One region of the Paenibacillus sp. FSL R5-0486 genome, then DNA from elsewhere that is predicted to be linked to it. Evidence: predicted binding sites of a transcription regulator. Region 1 holds the regulator's gene; each other region holds the start of a gene.
The links. The regulator LexA, encoded in region 1, represses DNA repair genes until DNA is damaged. The targets are predictions, from matches to a motif close to CGAACATATGTTCG.
Positions count from the first base shown of each region.

Region 1 (6,273 bases):
CCATTAAAGTCGCTATTATAGCGGCTTTTTTTTGTTTTATTCGTACAAGTTCATTTTTCGATTACCGATTAGATAAATATTTAACTACTTAGCAGAAACTAAATAAATTGATAGAGTGGTCTTACGAAAAAGCAAAGCTTAACCGATAAAGCAATTGATGCTTTAATCCGTTGGCAAAATATTAAAGGAGTAACAAGCAGGTTTCTAACTGGCGTAGGTGTTGTTGTCACTCTTCCAGTAGCTAAACCAGCTGATTAATGTACGTGCAAATACGAGTGATAGCTGCCATTGCTCACATGCGTGGTTATAATCCAAAAGATGATGAAGTTAAAACGTTGGTGTTTTCGTGTCTTACCAGACAAGCTGCTACAGATATTTTAAGGCTGGTATAAAACCGGGCAGTATACCTGTAAAGAATGCGATTAAAAAGATTCCAAACGTAGCAATTAAGACTATAAATCATGTTTCGTGAAAAAGGTATTATGTTTTCTTTCCAAATAAGTGTAGCCCAGCTGAATTAGACTTAAAAATAGTTTTAAGATAACGGACAGGATAGTGAAATTATTACGCGAATTATCCTAGGGAGTTGCATAAAGAAGGAAAAACGTATCTAGAAAAATAAAAAAACTTCTTAGTGAGACTGGTGGAAAGTGTGCAAACCCGGGATGTTTAAGAATAGAGCCTGTTGATTACCATCAAATCAAGGTATGGGCAATTCATAAAAAACACGAAACTAGGCACATGATTGCGTGGAAAACTTAAAATAACTGATGATGAGTTATATAGATGGAAGCAGATAAAAGGGTCACCAAAGAAGCCTATGTTTGTCTGTAAGCATGGCTTACTTTTAACATGATGCATTCGTTCACCAATAGATAATCGTAAAGCTCTCTTTTCATTAATGAAAGGGGAGTTTTTTATATGTGGTAACTAAACATTTCTATTTTGAAGAAATGTATCAATTCATGTTAGTAACAGCGCAAAAACCATTGTCATTTATCTAGTAACCCATTAAAGAGAAACTGAAATTAGAATTCTTTCTTACAGTGCATCCAACTGTCGGAAGCAAAAAATCTAAATTAAGCTTCCTTAGAAATTCTAATAGCCATTACATAGTAGCAAGTACTAGCTTTCACTCTATAAAAAATCCAACCAACGTTCAAATACATACAAATGGATGTTTCATTTGTATGTTGAAAGTTTCATATAGAAGAGGTATACTTTAATTAAATTTTGAACAATTTAATTTTAAATAATTAATTGGAGATGTTAATATGGATCAGGCAAAACAACTTGTGATAGAACAACGTACATTTTTTTATACAGGACAAACTAAAAATATCGAGTATCGGATTAATGCACTTCAACAGCTTAGAAAGGGAATTGAAAAGTATCAGCAACGGATTCAAGATGCACTTCGGGCAGATTTGAACAAATCAGAGGCGGAAGCTTACGGTTCCGAGATTCGCATTGTTCTGGGTGAACTGGATTTTGCATTAGAACATCTGCAGGAATGGGCTGCACCAAAACAAGTCCCAACCAATTCGGTTATGCCGGATGGGGTGAGCACCATTTACCCTGAACCATACGGAGTGGCTCTTATTATTGCACCTTGGAACTATCCTTTCCAACTGGCCTTTGGTCCACTGATTGGAGCAATTGCAGCCGGTAACTGTGTAGTTATCAAGCCTTCTGAATTAACACCAGCGGTATCTCGTCTGACATATGATCTGATTCAGGAAATCTTCCCTCAGGAGTATATCGCCGTTATGGAAGGGGAAGTTGAAGCCAGTACAGCATTGTTGAAAGAGAAGTTTGATTATATTTTCTTCACAGGAAGCACAGGTGTTGGTCGCATTGTTATGAAGGCAGCTGCGGAGCATTTGACTCCTGTAACCCTGGAGCTAGGGGGCAAGAGTCCTGCTATTGTCCATAACGATGCAGAACTGAAGCTGGTGGCCCAGCGTATTGTTCGTGGTAAGTTCCTGAATGCAGGCCAAACTTGCGTTGCTCCGGATTATTTGCTTGTACATGAACAAGTTCATGACGAATTGATCAATCTGATTGGCGCAGAGATCAAAGATAAATTTGGGGACGATGTGTTACAGAACGCTGATTTCCCGCATATTGTTAACTCGCGTAACTTTGATCGGTTGTCGAAATTCCTAACAGATGGCAAAACGCTGATTGGTGGACGTTCTGTACGAGAGCAGTTGCTCATTGAGCCGACTGTACTTGGAGATGTGAACTGGGAATCAGCTGTCATGCAAGATGAGATCTTCGGTCCGATTCTTCCTGTATTTACGTACAGTGACCTGAATCCTATGCTAGATGAGATTGTTCGCCGGCCAAAACCATTGGCGCTATATCTCTTCACACAGGATGAGCAGCTGCAGGATCAGGTTCTGAATCAAGTATCCTTCGGTGGGGGATGTATTAATGACACACTTTCTCATATGACTTCACACTACCTCCCGTTTGGTGGTGTAGGAGAGAGCGGTATGGGCTCATATCACGGACAACAGAGCTTTGATGTGTTCTCGCATCACAAGAGTGTTCTGAGACGCAGTGAATAATTAGCCGCTAAAATAACATAAACAAGAAAAAAGAGGTTGTCCTGTTGATCAGGACAACCTCTTTCGTATTTCATTACATCTAGTTTTGTTACTCAAGTTAAATATTAATGAATATCTCGGAAAAGGCCAATGACTTTACCCAGAATACTAACATGTTTCAAACGTAAAGGTTCGAAGGTCGCATTCTCCGGTTGAAGGCGAATATGATCTTTCTCTTTATAGAACGTTTTCACTGTAGCTTCATCGTCTTCAGTCATTGCAACGACGATATCACCGTTATCAGCAGTTTGCTGTTGACGGACAATAACGTAATCTCCATTAACGATTCCAGCTTCCACCATACTATCTCCCACTACTGAAAGCATAAACACTTTTTGTTCGCCTACATAATGTGTAGGAAGAGGGAAGTAGTCTTCAATGTTCTCGGTTGCAGTGATTGGAACCCCGGCTGTAACCTTACCAACAACAGGAATACGTGCAACGCTATGAGCAAATTGATGAGAATGCTCAGATTCTTCCTGGCTCAAAAGCTCAATGGCTCTTGGCTTGGTAGGGTCGCGTCGGATCAAACCTTTTTTCTCCAAACGATCCAAATGTCCATGTACTGTTGAGCTGGAAGCCAGTCCAACCGCTTCACCAATTTCCCGTACGGAAGGAGGATACCCCTTCAACCGGACTTCATTTCGTATAAACTCCAGAATAGCCTGCTGCCTGCTGGATATCTTCGACATACCGTATCAACCCCATTTTAGTAACGTTTGGGAAAATTATAACATAGAACCTCCGTTCGTACAAACATAAGTTCTAAATAAAATAGCATTAAATCAGTGTTTTTTAACTTATAGAACAGAAATTGTTCAAAAGTCAGAGCATAATATTGCAAATGCTTTGCAAATGTACTTGAAATAAGATATTGCTCCTTCTAAAAAAGAAGCGAACAATTGTTCTGAAAATCTATTGAACAAAACAAGTGTTCGTGTTATATTGATTTCAACAGATAGGAACAAACGTTTGGAGGCGGGTATTTAATGAGATATTCTACTTATCAAAGCATTTATGAACCAATGAATTCGGAACTGGTGAAGTCTAACATAGGGAAATACAAGAAGGTTTTAGCGCGTTTCAAGATTTCTTCATGGATGTTAAAGGTAGCCATTACCTCTTTGATTATATTTATTGGATGTAGCACTGTTTTAACTGTATTTGCCGGCAATGAGAATGATGTTCTGCCTGGAGGAAAGATAGCTGTTTCACAAGGGGAAACATTATGGAGTATTTCTTTGGAACATAAACCGACGAATATGGATACACGTATTTATATAGAAGCAATTAAGAAAGTGAATCAACTTCATACAACTTCCATCCAAGTGGGACAAGTACTAGCTCTACCGCAATTTGCAGAATAAAATGCACATCAATAAGTGTTAGCGCGTGTCAGCTTGACAAGCAGCCTTTATAATGGCAAAGTTAATATGACTTTGTATTTTTGGAGGGGACAAGCTTGGATATAGATAGTCTGGTAGCACGCATTAACGAATTGGCTCGTAAGCAAAAGTCCACTGGATTGTCGGAGGAAGAACTTGCTGAACGTGCCGAGCTAAGAGAGATTTATTTGAGTAATATTCGCAGCAATTTCAGACAACAACTGGATACCATTGAGATTGTTGATGATGAGAATGACAAAGGCCACCAAGGCAAACTCAAACACTAACGAAACCTAATGATATCATTATGATATTTAGGTTTCTTCCTGTTATTTTGAGTGTGCAATTTATAGGGGGAAATGTTGGTTTGCAATTATGTAAGCCGATACAAAGACACATAAGGGGGATTCTCATGTCGCGTTCGTTCGAGAGAACGGTTAAGAAAAATTCCAAGCAGTTAAATCAGCAACGCAAAAAAAGTGGTCAACCAATCACAGGTACACCAGGTGAAGAAGTCTTTAAGGGACGCAGCTTGTTGTTCCCAATATTTTTGATCGGTCTCGCCTTTTTGTATCTGTTTATGAGCACATTCCTTGTGCAAGCTCCAATGACAACTTGGGACTGGGTGACCATGCTGCTTTACGTATTTTTGGCAGTCATCTTCATGCTTCGCCGTCCATACATCAAGATTAGCAGTAATCGGATTATAACGACGAAGGGTAATCGTGAACGTTCAATTGGGGTTGACGATATCGTCAAATTCAGAATTGAACCAGGTACAGTTGTTATCGAACATAACAGTCGCGGGAAAAGATGGGTGTTTACCAAGTTATTGAACCGTTACGATACAGATGCGATTGCAGAACGTTTGCTGAAATTTGCGAAAGCACACCAGATCACCGTGGAAACCGTCGAAAAGTAATTATTGCATAAAGGGGTAGATGATCGGAATGGCGTTAAAAGCGATTTTGTTCGACCTAGATGATACTTTATTATGGGATGAGCGTAGTGTTCGAGAAGCTTTTCATGAGACTTGTCTAATCGCAGCGCAAGAGACTGGGGTCAAACCAGAAGAACTTGAAGAAGCTGTTCGTAATGAGGCACGTGGGCTGTATGAATCATATGAAACCTTTCCTTTTACCAAAATGATTGGAATCAATCCGTTTGAAGGCCTTTGGGCTAACTTTACTGGTGGGGATCAACCTGAGTTCCGTCAGTTGGAACAGCTTGCTCCAGTTTACCGTAAAGAATCCTGGCGTCGTGGCTTGTTGAAGTTGGGTATAGATCGGGAAGATCTTGCTGAACAACTGGCTGCGCAGTTTGGAGTAGAACGGAGATCTCGACCACATGTATACGAAGAAACGATGGATACCTTGCGTCAGTTACAAGGCAAGTACAAACTGTTGTTGTTAACGAACGGTTGTCCTGCTTTGCAACAAGAGAAGTTGGATGGTGTACCTGAATTGACTCCTTTCTTTGATGAGATTATTATCTCGGGTAACTTCGGAAAAGGAAAACCAGATCCGTCGATATTTGAACATGCTTTGAGTAAACTGGGTGTTAAACCCGAAGAGAGCATGATGGTTGGAGACAAGTTAACGACTGATATTCGTGGTGCTTTATCATCTGGCATCCAATCCGTATGGATTAACCGTGAGCATAAGAACAACAATGAAGCGTATGCGCCAGACCATGAAATCAAGCATTTGTCTGAATTAACAGGTCTAATTGCTAATTTCTGAACCCACTTGTGATTTCACTAAATCAAATATAACATGAAGCATTGCGGCTATTTGGACGGTATTATCGTTCACATAGCTGACAATGCTTTTTTGTTTTTAGGGTGGTTTAGCGGGTACGATGACCGAAATGAATGTTACATCTATATATTATTTATTATGGTAAAATTTATTGAAATTGTATAGGGGGTCAATTAAAATATAGTTGATATACTAGTGCCGCGGCCATATCAAATTTAAGGTAGAGATGTTTTAATAAATTTCTAACCGCAATTATAGTAAATTGCCAGTCATTCAAATGTCTACTGTGCTTTATTATGTACGTATTCCTAATGGGATACCATAATACTGCAATTCTTGAATGGAGGGAATTCGAAGTGGAATACCTACCTTTTCACTGATCTGTGCCTCCCGAGCTCGCTCGAATTAATAGATCACAGACGACGCAAATGCTTGGGGTGTAAAACGGCTCACGAATTCCTTTTCGCTCATCTGTCACCCTGGGCTTGACAATCGGTCATAAAGAAAAATGAA
Region 1 covers NZ_CP150237.1:4,126,125-4,132,397, reverse strand. Annotated here, with positions in the region: gene MKY01_RS18340 (aldehyde dehydrogenase) at 1,275-2,576, shown strand; gene lexA (transcriptional repressor LexA) at 2,681-3,307, opposite strand; gene MKY01_RS18330 (LysM peptidoglycan-binding domain-containing protein) at 3,605-3,982, shown strand; gene MKY01_RS18325 (DUF896 domain-containing protein) at 4,078-4,287, shown strand; gene MKY01_RS18320 (hypothetical protein) at 4,413-4,922, shown strand; gene MKY01_RS18315 (HAD family hydrolase) at 4,951-5,742, shown strand.

Region 2 (6,273 bases), 890 kb from region 1:
AATGCCTTGACGGAGCAATCCTGCTGCACCACTTAAAGCAAGAGCCGCATCACGCAAAATACTCTGAACCCATGCTGAATGTCCAAGTGCCTCTACACTTTCCACCTGAAAAGCAGACGCCATCTCTGAGAGCCAATGATCCGGCCAGGAATGACTGCGGGAGAAATCATACAAACGTTGCACCAGTCGATGCATCGCATCATCGTTTCGTTCTCCACTGAACCAGTCTACTAATTCGCGGAATGTACTCCCTTCATCTTCTTCGCCATACTTTTCCTCAAATAGTTCTTCAAGCAGTTCCTGCCGCATGATTTCCGCTTCATTTTCATTCAGGATACGGAAAGCCGGGTTCAACGGAATTTGCTGATAATAACGGCGAATGACTTCCATACAGAATGAATGCAGCGTTGTAATAGATGCCCGTCCAAGCAGCGACAGCTGCTTACGCAGATGCTCTTCTCCAGGCTGTTCTTCCAGCGCACGTTCCAACGCTTCCCGAATCCGTTGTTTCATCTCGGCGGCGGCCGCTTTGGTAAACGTAGCTACAAGTAAACGATCCACACTGTATCCTTGGGAGGGATCTGCGATCTTGCGAATAATTCGTTCAACCAGCACGGCTGTCTTGCCTGATCCCGCCGCTGCGGCAACCAGTATGTCTTCTCCGCTTTCCGAGATGGCACTCCACTGGTCATCACTCCAGAAGCTACCCTCCGGTTTTGGCATATTCGTCATGATGTTTCCCCTCCCTTGGTGTGAGATAACATATCCCAGATTTGCTGTTTGCCCGGTTTGGACAACAGGTTATACTCATTTCCTTCTATATTCTCATCAAACTGACAAACAGGCTTATACGGACAGAACGTGCACGCCACTTCCTGCTGAATACGATAAGGCTCAATGGCCACATCCCCATCCGTAATTCGGGTACCAATCTCACGGATATTACTGCGAACCGAAGCAAGCAGCGTATCCCATTGCTCTGGCGTAGCTACAGCGGCGCTACTATAAAAGCTTCCGTCCGCCTTAAGAGCAACTGGAATAATAGCTGAATATCCCTTATCCAGGGTGTTGTCCATTTGAGCGATTGCGTCCCGATCCGCCAGAAGCAAACCTTTCATTTTGAACCGTTTCAGTAGTTCTTGTCCTGCCTGCTCTGATGTCATGCCGTTTGCAGATTGCAACAGCGGGTTATGCACATGGAAATACAACGTTCCTCCCGGCATCGCCGTTTCCCCAAGCCATTCTTCGGCAGCACTAAGCAGCACCTCCAGATAGGTGAGCATTTGCAATGACAGACCATAGTACACTTCATGTAACTTGAGGTCCGTCTGGCTTGATTTATAGTCAATGACACGCAGGAGCAGACCATTCTCTCCTTCTGCGACATCTACACGGTCAATTCGACCCACGATCTCCATCACACAGCCGTTCTCCAGTTCAAAACGTAGTGGCGGCAGTGTTTTATCGGGTCCAAAATCAAGCTCCAATCCAATCGGTTCAAAACTTCCACGTCTGGACTGTTCACCAAGAATAACCGATGCCCGGCTAACAATGTCCTTCAATTTGCGGAAAATATAACCGTATCGCTTGGTGCTTAGCAAAATCTCCCCTTGCAGCTGTGGTGCAATCTGCTCCACAGTTTGCTCGGCTTCCTGACGACATTGGTCTGGAGTCAAACTGCCCCAACTACGATTTTCTTCGCGCAATCGCATAGCCAACTGGCTTAGTGCAGCATGAAACAGCTGTCCGATATCAGGAGCCTGAAGGCGGTACAATTGCCGTTCTTTGAGACGCAGCCCATGCGAAGCAAAATGGGAGAACGGACAAGCGACGAACCGCTCCATTCGCGAGACACTAGTCCTCACCTCTGTACCATACAGTCTGCGACTGGTAGCTGTACGTAGTGGTAATGCCCGATTACGATAAAAGATTGATCCCATCAACCGTTCCAGCTGAGGTCTGCTTGTCTCTCGAGATACATGCCAATTGTAGACCGCCCACCACATTTCAGGGATGTCTTCTCCGCGGCGCCATTTGCGCAATTGTCCAATAAGCGTTGACAGACTCTGACCCGGATGGGTGACATAGGACCAATGCGCTTCTTCCGAGTTCGCAACCGGTGGTTGAGCGAGCAATGGCTGTTCTTGTAGACCAAACATCTTCCGTACATGGCGGACAATCTCGGAAGGAAGCAGTGCTTTCCCCTCATCATCAGCAACCGGGTAACTCAGCCACAACTGGCTGCTTGCCGCTGTAAGTGCCGTATAGATCAGAAAACGTTCATCCAGCATCTGCCTTGTTGCACCTGGTCCAAGCGCCATGCCTCTTTCCGTCAGTAACGCTCTCTCCAGTTCCGTTAATACGCCATCATCCTGAGGTACGGCGGGTAATTCACCATCAACGGCGCCAAGGATAAATACGTATTTGATGTCCTGAAGGCGTGTACGGTCCATAGAACCCATCAAAACCTGATCAAGTGCTGGTGGTACCAGACCCAGCTTCAGTTCCGTCAATCCGGTCTCAATCATCCCGGCAAACAGCGTGATATCCAGCCGTTCATTCCCCATCATATCGACCATCTGATCCAATAAATCTAGCACAGCTCCCCACATCTGCCGATGTTCTCTCGACCGTTCGGGGTCACCTTGTGCCTTAGCTTCAGCAGACATGTTCTCCAGCTTCCATGCGATCTCAGCATCTTCCAGCAGTCTGTATAGTGCCTCGCACTGGGCTTTGGCTGTCTTTGCCTTTTTCATTCGTTTCTCAAAAGCACCCAAGGAATCTGTAATGACCGTTCGACAGCTCTCCATTAAAGAAAGCATCTGGTCCCGTCCTCGACTACGGCCATCCTGACCGTTATCTTCCAGTGATAAGCTAGGTACATACTTCCACGGTTTGCCGTCAGTCCAGCGATACCCGTGAATACCACAAGCCAGTACATAATTCTCAAGCTGGTCCATATCTTCACGAGTGATGGAACCATCACGCGGAAGTAGCAGATCCGTTTTGACACAGCGAAATACATCCTCGTAACGCCAATGTCGACGAACAATGTCGAGTGCAGAACGGATAAACTCGGATAATGGATGATGAAGTTCATTTCTTCTGCGGTCCAGAAAGACGGGTACGTCATAATCCCTGAATAGAGGTTCAGCTATATCAGCGTAGGTATCCAACTGACGAACAAGTACCGCCATATCCCGATAACGCGCACCTTCATTTTGTGCCAGGCGCCGCATCTCACGCAGTGCTCCCTCCATCTCAGCTCGTCGGTTCTCCGCTGCAACCAGTCGGATTCCGGAATCAAGGCCTTCACTTTTCCAACGAATTCGGCGGTCGAAACCAGCCTCCAGATGAGCAAGTCCCGGGCGATCCTTGTATCTCGGTGGAATCTCCGAATCTAGAACGGTTATATCGCTCGTTACACCCAGTTCGTCAGCCATTCCTTTCAGGCGCGCATAGGCACTTGCCGTGGGATAAAATAGTTCCAGTTCTCCAGGCAGTGCGCCGTGATCATAAGGACGATCCAATGTCAGTGCAATCGTCACGGAAGAGGACTGCAACATCAGCCGACCAATCACACTCATCTCCTGTGGTGTGAATCCCTGAAAACCATCAATCCAGATCTGGGCATCCTGCAGCAATGCACTTTCCGACAAACGATCTGTCAGCTCGGTCAACGTGTCTTCATCATCAATATATAAATTGGTCAGTTCCTGTTCATAGTCACGATATATCAGATTCAAGTCATGCAACTTGTCCTCCAGAATTGGCGAAGTGGATGAGGTATTCCCTCCAGACAGCCCGTCTTCCAGCAATGATGGATCAACTTCATAACGTTTAAATTCACTATATAAGTCATTTAATTCGCCTATAAAACCCAGCTGGCTGCCGGATGCACCAAACAGCTTTAATTCTTCCTTACGGCGCTGGATGACCTTGTAGAGCAGCATCTTTTTGCCTTCGGCTCCGATCGGAATACGAGCAGAACCACCTGCTTCTTGCATTACACGATAGGCTAGACGGCGAAAGCCGAGCACTTCTGCACGCATGGTACCTTTAATTGCTCCAGAAGACACCAATACCTGCTCTGTTCGAAAAGAACTCTGTTCGGGAACGAGTAAAATCAAAGGTGTGCCTTGCGGCTCCTTTTGAAGCAGGGATGTAATTTCCCGGGTAATCAGCAAGCTTTTTCCGCTGCCTGCCCGGCCAATAACAAAACGAACGGACATGTCTAATCCTCCAAACCACACGTACAAGATTTTAATTCCCAGTATAACATATCTGACTTGGTTCGGAACATACGTTTGCCACTATCCGGTAAAACCGGAGATCATCTCCGTTAACACAGCAAAACAGCAAAAAGCCCGCAGCTATCACACTGTGGACTTTTGACTTGATCTATACTTGATTGGAACGAAAATCATACGATTAATTCTTTTTACTGCGCACTTCGAAAATAGCAAATTTCAGGTAATGTCCTTCATCCACGCCCAAAATTTGTGGGTGATCCTTACCGGCTGCTTTCCAGTCGATCAAACGAAGCACTTTGCCTGCATCTTCCGCTGCATCGGCAATCGTATCCAGGAAGAGGTCTGGACGCATGTGATACGAACAGCTGGCTGTTACCAAATATCCACCCTCATTGACCAGTTTCATTCCTTGCAAATTGATATCTTTATAACCGCGACATGCACCTTTAACTGCTGATTTCGTTTTGGCAAATGCAGGAGGATCAAGGATGACCACATCAAATGTTTTACCGCCAGCTGCAAGCGCTTTGGATGTATCCACTTTCTGTTCGCCTGCACGTGCACGTGCGGTACGTTCATCCAGCCCTTTCACTTGTTCACGCAAGTACTGGAATGCATCAGCAACTACGAACTCAACCCGGTCAGTGAAACCGTTCAGCTCCACATTTGTTCGTGCACTCTCAATGGCATGCTCCGAAATATCAAGACAAGTCACTTTTTTGGCTCCATACTTGCAAGCATTCAACGTAAAGCTACCCGTGTGTGAGAAACACTCCAGAACAGTGGCACCATCCCAATATGGGAATGTAACTACCTTACCGCTTTTATTCACAGGCAAGAGCTGCTCTGTGCCATCCTGCTCAGTCGTTTGAAGTGTGATTCCACTCTTGTAGCCCCAACCCTTCATGAGCGGTTCGATGGCTGCACGATTCTCACGTTGGTCGAAGAAGTAACCTGTCTTCTGCCCTTCCACGATATCCACTTTAATGAGTAGTCCATTCTCTGTAACCGTGACATGCCGTGGGCACTCTCCATGCAGCGGACCTTTGGTCTGCTCCAAACCTTCCAGTTCACGAATCGAGACATCACTGCGCTCATATATGCCTTCCGGCTGCATTACTTCAATGAGTGCCTGTACGATGGCTTCACGGCAACGATCCATGCCAAGTGTAAGCAACTGTACAACGAGGATGCTACCGAAACGGTCAACGATCAATCCTGGTAGAAAATCAGCTTCGCCGTAAACGAGCCGGTATGCCTCGCCATCCTGTATAAAACGTTCCCGATGACGCAAACAATCGCGGAAACGAGCTGCAAAAAACGCGGTGTCCATCTGTTCGGACTCCAGAGGTTGATACGCTACAACTCTTACAGTGATTTGAGATGCGGGATTGTAATATCCTGTCGCCAGATAGCGACCTTGATGATTCAATACATTGACCAGATCACCCGGTTCCGGGTTTCCGTCAACAGAGGCAATTTCATTGTTAAATATCCATGGATGTGCATGTTCAAGCCGCTTTTTGCGACTGCGTTCGAGTGTAACTGATGGCAAGGTAGATCCACTTCCTTTAATTTAATAGTTCAAAAGATAGGTTTGGTGCGGCGCGTAGGTGGCGTTTCGGTTACGAATCGATCTTCCGATCGCTGTTGTCTCCAGATTTTTTTGATTCCTTTTTTTAAAGGGGAAATCCGGAGACAAAGGCGCACGCTTCGCTTCTTCAGATTCGATTTCGTCCCCTCCACTACGTTTGCATGAATCACCGTATCTTTCGAATTGGGGTGCAACAGTTAAGTGACGTTCCGGTTACGAATCGATCTTCCGATCGCTGTTGTCTCCAGATTTTATTGATTCCCTTTTTTAAAGGGAAAATCCGGAGACAAAGGCGCACGCTTCGCTTCTTTAGATTCGATTTCGTCCCCTCCACTACGTTTGCACGAATCACCGTATATTTCGAATTGGGGTGGGGTAATTTAGGTCGCTTCCCTCTGAATTCCTTTAGGCTTGTCATGGTTGTCT
Region 2 covers NZ_CP150237.1:5,011,479-5,017,751, forward strand. Annotated here, with positions in the region: gene addA (helicase-exonuclease AddAB subunit AddA) at 1-732, opposite strand, end outside; gene addB (helicase-exonuclease AddAB subunit AddB) at 729-4,232, opposite strand; gene MKY01_RS22225 (class I SAM-dependent rRNA methyltransferase) at 4,432-5,808, opposite strand.
Region 2: the regulator LexA is predicted to act here: its motif matches at 4,297-4,310, upstream of addB (helicase-exonuclease AddAB subunit AddB).

Region 3 (6,273 bases), 340 kb from region 1:
TTTGATCTCGTTGACCTTGACGGTCAATTTAATACGATTATGACTTTCGTCGGGGATGCGGCTTATTACTTCTTGCCAATGCTACTCGCCTGGAGTGCTGCTGTTAAACTTAAAGCTAATGTGGGCTTTGCTTTAACCATTGCGGGTATCTTGTTACATCCTAGCTTTTCGGCGTTAATGTCTGCAGGTGAGCCTGTTACGTTCTTTGGTCTGCCTGTCACACAAGCGACGTATTCTTCTTCCGTTATTCCAATTATTCTAGCCGTATGGATCCTGTCATATGTGGAACGATTTGCTGAAAAGTATTCTCCTTCCGTGATCAAATCCATTTTGAAACCTTTAGTTGTAATCCTTGTTATGGCGCCTCTAACATTAATTATTCTAGGACCATTGGGTGCAATTGCCGGTAACTATCTTGCTTCTGCTGTATCCTATGTCAATACACACGCAGGATGGTTAGTGTCTGGTATTATCGGCGGGGCATTCCCATTCCTGATTCTGACTGGGATGCACTATAGTTTGGGACCTGTTGTCCTCACTGCTTATGCACAAACAAAAACAGATGGCATTGTTGGCCCAGGTATGCTCGTACACAATATTGCTCAAGGTGCAGCTGCGCTCGCGGTCGCATTAAGAACCAAAAATAAAGCGTTTAAACAAGTTGCTTACTCTACCAGCGTAACTGCGCTGTTAGGAATTAGCGAACCTGCATTGTTTGGTGTAAATCTACGGTTGAAAAAACCACTGATCGCTGTTGTCATTGGTGGTATTGTAGGCGGAATATACGTTGGCTTGTTCGGAGTAGCCCGATCTGCTCTAGGCATTGCCGGCTTGGCTACGTTACCAGCATTTATCACAGATAATCCATGGAACCTAATCCATGCAGCAATTGGTCTGGTCATTGGCTTTGTTGTTACCTTCTTGATGACGCTTATTTTAGGATTTGAAGATGTGCCTGAGGATGGAGAGGATCAACAAACACCAGCCAATTCATCTTCAACAAACCGTGTGCCTGTTGTTAGTGTTTCTGAACATGTGCTCATAGCACCAATGACTGGTCGAGTTCTAGAGTTATCAACAATAAAGGACGAAGCCTTTGCAACTGGAGCTATGGGAAAAGGGATCGCCATTGAACCTACAATTGGAAAGCTTGTTTCACCAGCCGATGGTGTCATATCCGCGGTATTCCCTACCTTCCACGCAATCGGTATTAGCTCGAATAATGGCGCTGAACTCCTCGTTCATATCGGCATGAACACGGTGAAGCTGAAAGGTGAACATTTCAAGGTGCATGTACAAGAAGGTGATGAAGTAAAAGCTGGGGATTTACTTATTGAATTCGATACAGATGCAATAGCCGCCAAAGGTTATGATCTGACTACACCTATTATTGTTACGAATTCAGATGACTTTACAGATGTAATTGGTATAGACAAACCATCGATTACGATCGGGGAAAAACTAATTAAGATCATATAAGGAGGAATTTCCAATGAAGAACACAACCGTATTCCCAGACTCTTTTATGTGGGGCGGCGCAACAGCGGCGAATCAATACGAGGGTGCCTGGAACATTGATGGTAAAAAGGCAAGTACAGCAGATATGATGACGGGTGGAACGCATACTACTCCAAGACGGATCACCAAACACATTGAGGAGGGCGTAAACTATCCTTCCCATGAGGCAGTAGACTTTTACCATCATTACAAAGAAGATATCCGTCTGTTTGCAGAGATGGGATTTCGATGCTTCAGAATGTCCATTGCTTGGTCCAGAATATTCCCCAACGGGGACGATGTAACGCCAAATGAAGCAGGACTTCAATTTTACGACAAGGTGTTCAGTGAACTGAAAAAGTATAATATTGAACCTATCGTTACGATCTCACATTACGAAGCTCCGTTTGCGCTAACAGAGAAATTCAATGCCTGGGCTTCCAGAGAGATGATCGACTGCTACGTACGGTATTGTGAGACCATTTTCACCCGTTACAAGGATGTCGTGAAGTACTGGATTACATTTAATGAGATCAATAGTTTAATTGTTCCAGCAGGTGCATATATAGCAGGGGCATTATTAGTTGATGATAGTGGTGTATTTAACAATACGGTTGTGGATAGTACGCAATTAAGATTCCAGGCTTTACATCATCAATTTATAGCAAGTGCAAAAGCAGTCAAGCTTGCTCATGAAATTAATCCGGCGTTCCAAATCGGTTGTATGATTAATTATAGTCATGGTTACGGAAGTACATGTAAACCGGAAGATATGTTGAAGGCTCTGAGAATGGATCAGATTAACAATATGCTGAGCAGCGACGTGCAAGTTAGAGGGGAATACCCTGACTTTGCCAAGAGATATTTTAATGAGAACAATATTCAGATTGAGATGGCAGAAGAAGACGTAGAAGTGCTAAAACAAGGCTGTGTTGATTTCTATAGCTTCAGCTACTACAAGTCTCATGTAGTGGGTACCCGCCCAGAAGGTGATGAGACCCAGGGGAATGTCTTTGGTGGATTCAAAAATCCTTATTTGAAGGCAAATGATTGGGGATGGCAAATCGATCCAGTTGGACTTCGTTACGTACTCAATCATGTGTACGATCGGTATAGAATCCCTGTAATGATCGTTGAAAATGGTCTGGGAGCGGTTGATATCATCGAAGAGGATGGCTCTATCCATGATACGTATAGAATCAATTTCCTGCGAGATCATATCGAACAAATGAGAGAAGCTATCCTCGATGGCGTTAATCTTATCGGCTACACGGCTTGGGGTTGCATCGACATCGTTAGTGCCTCAACTGGCGAAATGGAGAAACGCTACGGATTCATTTATGTAGATAAGAATAACGAGGGCGGAGGTACCCTGAAAAGAAGTAAAAAGGACAGTTTCCACTGGTATAAAAAGGTGATTGAATCCAACGGGGAAAGATTGGATTTGGAAATATAATTTGCACTCGAACGAAAGATGATCCAATCTTTAAATTCCATCAAATAGACCAAGTACTTATCACTTTGTGAGACAAGTACTTGGTTTTTTGTGCATCAATAATAAAACTAAGAATTAATTATTGGGATGGCTAAAGTGGCTGACAATATCCAGTCTACAGTTCATTATGGTGTCCTAGGGTTTTCAAAATCTAAATATAAATATTTACCTCTTGCATAAAGAACATGTGTTCGGTCTATAATGTATACAAACATACGTTCTTAAAAGTACAGGAGTGATTTCAGTGTTGACTAAGCAACGAACCATTATGCTCATTGATATGCAGAGCTTTTATGCTTCAGTCGAAAAGGCAAAAATGCCTCAATACAAAAATAGACCATTAGCTGTTGCGGGAGACCCCGCAAGACGCTCTGGAATTATCCTTGCCGCTTGTCCACTAGCCAAAGCGAAGGGTGTGTCTACCGCGGAACCACTCTGGCAGTCTCTTCAGAAGTGCCCTGAACTGATCATTGTGAGACCACACATGCAAGAATATATCGAAGTATCCACTCAAATCATGTCCATTATTGAAGAGTTCACCGATCTGGTCGAACCGTACAGTATAGACGAATTATTCGCTGATTTTACAGGGTCTATGCATCTATTCGGTAATGATCCAGTTGATTTGGCCAAGCAAATTCAAGACAAAATCTATAATGAAACAGGCGTTTACGCGAGTGCTGGCATTGGTGAAAACAAAATCATCAGTAAATTATGCTGCGATATGATCGCTAAAAAAGCAGAGGGGGGTATTTTCCACTTAAAAAAAGAGGAGTTACACCTCCATATTGGAGATAAGCCCATCCGCGATATGTGGGGGATCGGCTCAAGAATGGAAAAACATCTGTGGAAGATGGGCATCCGAACCATTAGAGACCTGGCTAATACGCCTCTTTCCAAACTAAGAAGTAAGTGGGGGGTTAATGGAGAAGTCATCTGGCGAGTCGCAAATGGAATTGACAATTCACCGGTAACCGTCAACACGCACAGTACACAAAAGGATATCGGAAACGGAATGACCCTGCCTAGAGATTTCACAGAGGCTTGGGAGATCGAAGTGGTTATTCTCGATATCTGCACAGAAGTATGCAGAAGAGCCCGCAAAAAGGGACTGATGAGTAGTGTAGTATCCGTAAGTGTATCTGGAGCGGATTTTGACCACCCCACTGGTTTTCACAGGCAGGTTAAACTGTCTGATCCTACAAACATAACCGTTGATGTATGCAAGATAGCCAAACGCATATTTCATCAACACTGGGATGGGCAACCTGTGCGCCGTGTAGGCGTATCCCTGTCTCAATTATCCAAAGCGGATACATATCAACTATCTTTTTTTGATGATCAAGAGCAGAAACGGGCCATTGATCAGGTGATGGACGACATTAAGGATCGATTTGGCGACATTGCCATTCTACGAGCGAGCTCCATTACGGCTGCGGGTCAAGCGATCGATCGAGCATCTAAAATTGGGGGGCATTATAAATGAGCAAAAAACTGGAGGCCAATGGATTATGGGAATCGAGCCGCATGATGCTTCCTCAACATAAAGAACGAATTATACAGCATCGTACTCAAGTTCATTATCTAACGAAACCGCTGATCCATGAAGATGAGTGGGAGATTATTACACAAAATATAGATATGTCGCTCAATTATACATTGCAAGCCACCTTTGAAATATTTACTGAGTCAGGCAATCGGGATATACACGGGATCGTCACTTCAGTCAGTACCTTTGGAAAGAAAATCAAAATTGAAATGGAGAATGGATTTGAATGGGTCGATTTTGATCAATTGGTCGCTGTAAAACTTGAAGAAGGAGGCGTGTAAAGTGCGACAGACTTTCGAGGAACTTTCACTCGTGAAGAGGGTGGTAGAGCTCCCTTATCTTTTAGGTGCTCTGGAGGTAGATAAACATAAAATATACGCTTCAAACTTCAAAATGAAATCTGTGTATGTTGACTACCTGGACGGTACCCAAAAGAAAATTGCTTTAGAAATGTACAAATCAAAACAAAGGCTAAAGGAACATCATATTAAAATCATAGATGAAGTGAGATCTGAGCTGAGTTTAACGGTAGATTATTCGGTGAGAGGTTACATTCATAAAATGACATTATTATGGAGCAAAGTGAAAGTGGATGTAACCTTAATGCTTACCGAACATATGAACGTTGATATTACTGATTTGCTCAAATGAACATAGAAAATAAGAGTCTAACTTATGGGTGCGGCAACAAATACGAGCAGATCTTTCGGTAAACCGGGAATCACAAAAAAGATAAATAAAGAGGCAGAGTAAACTATGTTTGGATGTCAAAGATAAAAAACTTCATTATTATAAATCTGCCCCTGTATTCAGTAAGGACATTCAAAAGAAAAGCCACGAAGGAGGAGGAATAGCAGCAGGTTTAAGACAGTCGAGAAATCAGTAGGATGCCCAATTTCCCGGTTCGCTTGTGGGACGTAATTTTCAAGTCGTCATTTCAAGTAGCATGAGAAATTTTAAGATAAAACGCAAGAGGAGAAGTGGGCATAAAAGTAATTGAGGGGATGGTAGCGTCATGCCAATTGAAATCAAAGACATTGTGTCTAAGAAAATATTAAGTGAAGTAAAAGGTTATCTAGATATTGGTTTTACTCATTCACTAAATCCCTATACGGGTTGTGCATTTGCTTGCGAATACTGTTACGTCAGAGAAATGCCTATTCAAAAGTTTAAGGATATTCCTTGGGGATCGTGGGTGGATGTTAAGAAAAATGCAGCAGAAAACTATCTAAGGGAAGTCTCTCTTCTAAGACGTAAAAATAAACCCATAAGTATATTCATGTCATCAGCCACAGATCCTTATCAACCTGTAGAGCAGAGGGCAAACATTACAAGAAGCCTATTGGAAGAAATGGATAAAAACCCACCAGATTCACTTCAAATTCAAACTAGAAGCCCGCTGGTTGCCAGAGACCTTGATATACTGCTGAAATTAAAGGAAAAATGTAGAATTATGGTTTCAATGACAATCGAGACAGATCGCGAAGACGTGAAACGAATTTTTTCGCCCTATGCTCCTGGAATAGATTTACGAGTTAAAGCCTTGAAAAAGATAAATGATGCAGGGATACATACACAAGTATCTATTTCCCCTGTGCTACCTTTTTCACCTAATTTCGCTAACATGTTACAAGGCATAACTGATCGAATTTGGATTGATACGCTATTGATTGGTGATGGTCAAATGGGGATGAGATCTAAGCGGTTAGGGATGCCACAATTATTTGAGGCG
Region 3 covers NZ_CP150237.1:3,782,715-3,788,987, forward strand. Annotated here, with positions in the region: gene MKY01_RS16780 (beta-glucoside-specific PTS transporter subunit IIABC) at 1-1,479, shown strand, start outside; gene MKY01_RS16785 (glycoside hydrolase family 1 protein) at 1,493-2,953, shown strand; gene MKY01_RS16790 (DNA polymerase IV) at 3,240-4,478, shown strand; gene MKY01_RS16795 (YolD-like family protein) at 4,475-4,822, shown strand; gene MKY01_RS16800 (hypothetical protein) at 4,824-5,192, shown strand; gene MKY01_RS16805 (radical SAM protein) at 5,557-6,273, shown strand, end outside.
Region 3: the regulator LexA is predicted to act here: its motif matches at 3,201-3,214, upstream of MKY01_RS16790 (DNA polymerase IV).

Region 4 (6,273 bases), 1.5 Mb from region 1:
TCAATCATCTTCGTGATGTCACGGGCTAAGCGGAAGGCTTCAGCATCATCGATCTTCTCAGGCTGTACCATAACGCGAACTTCGCGTCCGGCCTGAATGGCATACGATTTCTCGACACCTTCGAAGGACTCTGAGATTTCTTCCAGCTTCTCCAGTCGTTTGATATACGTTTCCAGCGTTTCGCGGCGTGCGCCTGGTCTTGCTGCGGAGAGCGCATCTGCTGCGCCAACCAACATGGCAATGACCGAAGTCGCTTCGCAATCTCCGTGATGGGACGCGATACTGTTGATTACAACCGGATGTTCTTTGTATTTCTTCGCCAGTTCCACGCCAATTTCGACGTGTGATCCTTCCACTTCGTGATCCAGCGCTTTACCGATGTCATGCAATAGACCTGCACGTCTTGCCAGAGTTACGTCTTCTCCCAGTTCGCCAGCCATCAGTCCAGCCAGATAAGCGACTTCCATTGAATGTTTCAAGACGTTCTGACCGTAACTTGTACGGAACTTCAACCGGCCCAAAATTTTGATCAGATCCGGATGCAGACCATGCACGCCCACTTCAAAGGTAGCTTGCTCACCGTATTCACGGATGCGCTCATCCACTTCTTTGCGGGATTTCTCAACCATCTCTTCAATCCGTGCCGGGTGAATACGTCCATCAGCCACCAGTTTCTCCAGGGCAGTACGGGCGATTTCACGGCGAATCGGGTCAAAGCCCGACAGAATAACAGCTTCTGGCGTATCATCGATAATGAGGTCAATCCCTGTAAGGGTTTCAAGCGCACGGATGTTACGTCCTTCACGACCGATAATCCGGCCTTTCATTTCTTCATTTGGCAGGGTAACAACAGATACCGTTGTTTCCGCTACGTGGTCAGCCGCACAACGTTGGATGGCGAGTGTAATAATCTCGCGGGACTTTTTGTCCGCTTCTTCCTTCGCTTGTTGTTCAATGTCCTTGATCATTTGAGCCGTCTCATGACGAACTTCCTGTTCTACGTTGGACAGTATGATACTGCGTGCGTCTTCCATGGTGAGGTTGGATATACGTTCCAACTCTGTCACCTGGTTTTTGTAAATCATTTCGATCTGTTGCTGAGTCTCATCAATTCGTTTCTCTTTGTTAGCCACTTGCTCTTCTTTACGTTCGAGTGATTCCAATTTTTTATCCAGCGACTCTTCTTTTTGCAACAATCGTCTTTCTTGTCGTTGAATTTCATTCCGACGTTCACGAGTGTCTTTTTCAGCTTCAGCGCGAATGCGATGGATTTCATCCTTCGCCTCCAGCACCGTTTCTTTCTTCAGTGCTTCTGCCTCTTTCTTCGCGTTCTCCACGATTTGTACGGCAGCTTGTTCCGCACTAGAGATTTTAGCCTCTGCAAGAGATTTGCGAATAAAATATCCTACTCCGAACCCAATGAATAGCGCGGCTGCAACGAGAGCGATCGTGATTGCAATTTCCATACTGTTCACCTCCTCGTTGGTTCCTCCAAGGCATTCCTTGGGTCAATTTGCAGTTTTCAAACCTTACATATGTTTGGGAATAACGAATACTCACGGCGATCCCCCGCCGATTTTCATTTCACATGTACATGTTTCCACGTACTATTCACTGTTTCCAGCGAACCCATAATTAAGAATGGTATAAATCTTAAGAAACCGAAACCGCTTTTTTGGAAGGAAAAAGGGTTGTCCATTTCTTACAGACTCATGTCCATTTTAGTATTTGACGAAAGAAATTGTCAAGAGAATGCAGTATAGAGACTCTAGTCTGCTAATCCCATAACAACGCTTCGTCATCTTCAGGGTCCCCAGCCTCATCTTCTTCAATTAAACAATTCACGACCCGGCGCACCATATCCATTGAAAAACCACGTCTCATTAGGAAGGGAAGCGTTTTATTTTTCTTCTCTTTGACGTCCCCTTTGACCTGATTCCATTTTTTGCGTCCGGCACTCAAGGCAGTCTCAAATTCCGCATCTGTACTGATCCCTTCTAGTGCCTCAACAATGAGATCATTGGCAATGCCCTTTTGACGCAGCTCTTGCCTTATCCACAGTTTTCCCTTCCGCTTGCCCTCCATACGCTGTCTTGTCCATTCCTTCGCAAATAGATCGTCATCCACCAGGTTCTCCCGCTCAAGCCGATCCAGCGCCTCTTCAATCAAAGGTGCAGCAAACTCCTTCTGACGAAGTTTCTGACTTAATTCATGGCGCGTACGTGGCTTATGCTCCAAAAAACGCAGAGACTGTGCATACGTCCGCTGTCGCTCATCAGCTAGAATGATATCTTCCAGATCCTTCTTCATAAACGTATTACCTTGAGTCATCCTGTATTTAATCATCACATCTTCAAGAACCGTAATGGAGTGGATGCCAAAAGTGATTCGATAACGAGCTTGCCTGCTCTTCGTTCGTTCTACACGTGTAATAATAAGTTCTTCGTTGTCCGGAAATTGGGATAGGCCGTCCTGTTCTGCTTCTTCATATAAATCCTCGTCATGTTGATCCATTCTGGTCTCCCCTTTCATAACATTTTCATTCTGACTACGCCAAGCACATCTTCACATAAGACAAAGAACACCAATAATACAAAAGACCGGGAACTCTGCCCGGCCTTTACTCCGCAGTTAGCGTGCTAACAGCCCCTGTCCATTGGGACAGGGGCTGTTAGACAGCACGAGTACTCCCACTACAATCCATTATCCAGATTGATCCAAGCTCAATCAGATAAGTTTACGGAGTCCAGTGGGGAACACCCTCAGGGTCCTCCCTACAAGGGAGGTTTTGAGAGATTACTCGTTGATTTCAAACAATTCTTGTTCTTCTGCTGCTTCTTTTTGTTGCTCTTCACTCGTTGGCGCAGGAACTGCAGTAACCAAGTTACTGGCTACACGAATTTTTTGTTCAATGATGTCAGCAATATCTTTATGCTCTTTCATGAACTGCTTTGCGTTCTCACGACCTTGTCCTAAACGCTCGCCTTCGTAGGAGTACCAAGCACCACTTTTATTAACGATGTCCAGCTCTGTACCAATGTCAATGATACTGCCTTCTCTCGAAATACCCTCGCCATACATGATATCCACTTCCGCTTGTTTAAACGGAGGTGCCACTTTGTTTTTCACAACTTTAATACGAGTACGGTTACCAATCATGTCATTGCCTGATTTGATACTCTCAATACGACGCACATCCAGACGTACTGTGGAATAAAACTTCAGAGCACGACCACCAGGTGTTGTTTCCGGGTTACCAAACATAACGCCGACTTTCTCACGAAGCTGGTTAATGAAGATTGCGATTGTTTTGGATTTGCTGATTGCACCAGACAGTTTACGCAGCGCCTGAGACATCAAACGCGCTTGCAAACCAACGTGTGAATCGCCCATTTCGCCTTCAATCTCTGCTTTTGGAACCAATGCGGCTACAGAGTCAATAACGACGATATCTACTGCACCACTGCGTACAAGAGCTTCTGCAATTTCCAGCCCTTGCTCACCCGTATCTGGCTGAGACAGAAGCAATTCATCAATATTAACACCAAGTTTGCTTGCGTACTGTGGGTCAAGAGCATGCTCGGCATCGATAAATGCAGCTTGTCCACCCGCTCTTTGTACTTCAGCGATAGCATGCAATGCTACGGTTGTTTTACCAGAGGATTCAGGTCCATATATTTCAACAATACGGCCTTTAGGCAAGCCGCCTGTTCCTAATGCAATATCCAAAGCCAAGGAACCACTGGGAATAATTTCCACATTCATATGAGTGGACTCACCCAGTTTCATGATGGATCCTTTACCAAATTGCTTCTCTATTTGACGGAGCGCCATATCAAGCGCGGCACGACGGTCTGACAATAAGCTCACACCCTTTACTGTTTATAAGATAATGATACCTTGTTTTAACACGTTTGCCAAGCTTTTTTTCGAACATACATTCGTTTTTTTTGTAAAGGCCGAGGCGCCTCTTCCTCAAGGAAACTTTCCATTAAACAGAAAAAAGAACCGTAAACAAGGCTGTAAAGCCTAATTCTACGGTTCTTCCGTCTTCCTTAATTATACTTGCTTGGAACTGTAAATGCAATCGAAGCTATTAACTAATCAATCCATCGCCACAAGTTTTTGCCATAAGCGATATAGAATTGCTTTGGCTGAACGAATGCGAACCGTCTCGCGATTACCATTAATACGCAGCTCATGAATTTCCGTCTCTTTTCCACGTTCTGCAAGAGCGATGAAGACAAGTCCGGGTGGCTTGCGTTCCGAATATCCCGGTCCAGCTACACCAGTAACAGCCAAGCCAAAATCAGCATCGCCAATCATGCGGATCTGCTCAGCAAGCACTTTTGCAACCTCAGGACTTACCGCCCCAGGTGCATCTTCACCCTCCAGATAATCATGAGGCACATTCAGCAGCTTTTCTTTAATTTCATTGGAGTAACAAACAATACCACCTTTGAGCATTGATGCACTTCCGGGTACAGAGGTCAGACTCTGCATGACAAGCCCTCCTGTACAGCTCTCAGCAGCGCTGAGCGTCAGCCCCATGTCAGACATCATGGTTACAATCGTGTACTCTATAGGCACATCCTCGTTCGCGTAGAGATGTTCTGTCAAACGTTCCCGAATCTGAACCTCCATCGCATCCAGCTTCAGCTTCGCCTCTCCCTCACTCGCAGCCTTTGTGGAGACACGTACCGTAACTTCGCCTTCGCTCGCGTAAGGAGCAATCGTAGGGTCTGTCTGCGCGTCAATCAGATCCAGAAGTCGATCTTCCAGAGCAGATTCACCAATACCTGCAAATTTGAGCATTCGGGAATAGATCGGCATCTCTTCTGTGAGTACATGCTGGAACAGCCAAGGTTTGACTTCCTGTTCAAACATTGGAATCAACTCTTTAGGTGGTCCAGGCATCACAACATAATATTTGTCATTGTCAGAAATCGCATTTCCTGCCGCAAGGCCCGTTTCATTGGCCAGAGGTGTTCCGCCATCAATAACGATCGCCTGACGTCGGTTATTCTCTGTCATATCCACATTACGATCTCTGAAAAAGCTCTCAATTTTGTCCATTGCCATTCGATCTGTATGCAGTTTCCGGTTAAGAACAGCTGCGAGCGCATCCTTGGTCAGATCATCTTGTGTAGGTCCGATGCCACCGGAAAATAAAATAACGTCTGCACGGCTCTGCGCAATACGAATAGCTTCACTAAGTCGGTTCAGGTTATCCCCAACCACCGTTTGGAAATATACATCGATCCCCATCGCAGCCAATTCACGGGATAGGTATCTGGCATTGGTATTGACGATTTGTCCAAGCAGTAGCTCTGTGCCAACTGCAATGATTTCTGCCTTCATTGAGCATCCTCCTGTACACGTGGTGAGTGATCAAAGGGCAATAGGATAATTTCCTATTGCCCCTGACCCAATGCTTCCTTCATGATTACCCATTTAAGAACAAACCATTATGCTTTTGTTAAATGAAGCAGGTTTTTGTTTTTGATAAAGTAATCGATACCCGACCAGATGGTAATAAGCGCTGCTGCCCATACCGCGATAATATCAACGTGAATACCCGTGTATGAAAACGGGAAATTGTTCAACAGCAACAGCACAATCGCCACAATCTGCACTACAGTCTTCAGCTTGCCCCAAGCGCTGGCGGCAACAACCGAACCATCCAGCAATGCAATTTGACGCAAGCCGGTAACTGCAAATTCACGACTAATAATGACAACTGCAATCCAGGAATCCAGCTTGCCCATCTCCACAAGCGAGATCAAAACTGCAGTAACCAGCAACTTGTCTGCGAGTGGATCGAGCAGTTTCCCCAGATTGGTAACCATGTTATTTTTCCGCGCAAGGTATCCGTCAATTCCATCTGTGCTTGCGGCGATGATAAAAATAACAGCAGCAATCAGTTGATTATACGGAAGCGACAAGCTTCCAAGCTGCAACGGCTCTGGATAAAATGGAAAATCCACGAGCAGGAACACCATCAAAAAAGGGATTAAGCAAATTCGTGCAAGCGTAATCCGGTTGGGTAAATTCACAAGACGCCCTCCCTCATATCCTCCATTACTCCAAACAATCATCATAATCCCGTTATCATCATCCGGAACATGAAATGTACAGTTTCAATGTCAATCCATAATAACATGATCCCACTATGTAGAAACGCAAAAAATAAAGTCAACCGCTCAAAAGCAAAACGCTTTAAACGTTCCGGTGACTTCCAGAAGATGTACTGCTTTTCACAAAGTCAGCAAA
Region 4 covers NZ_CP150237.1:2,609,344-2,615,616, reverse strand. Annotated here, with positions in the region: gene rny (ribonuclease Y) at 1-1,466, opposite strand, end outside; gene MKY01_RS11800 (regulatory protein RecX) at 1,777-2,514, opposite strand; gene recA (recombinase RecA) at 2,797-3,861, opposite strand; gene MKY01_RS11790 (competence/damage-inducible protein A) at 4,105-5,361, opposite strand; gene pgsA (CDP-diacylglycerol--glycerol-3-phosphate 3-phosphatidyltransferase) at 5,469-6,056, opposite strand.
Region 4: the regulator LexA is predicted to act here: its motif matches at 3,931-3,944, upstream of recA (recombinase RecA).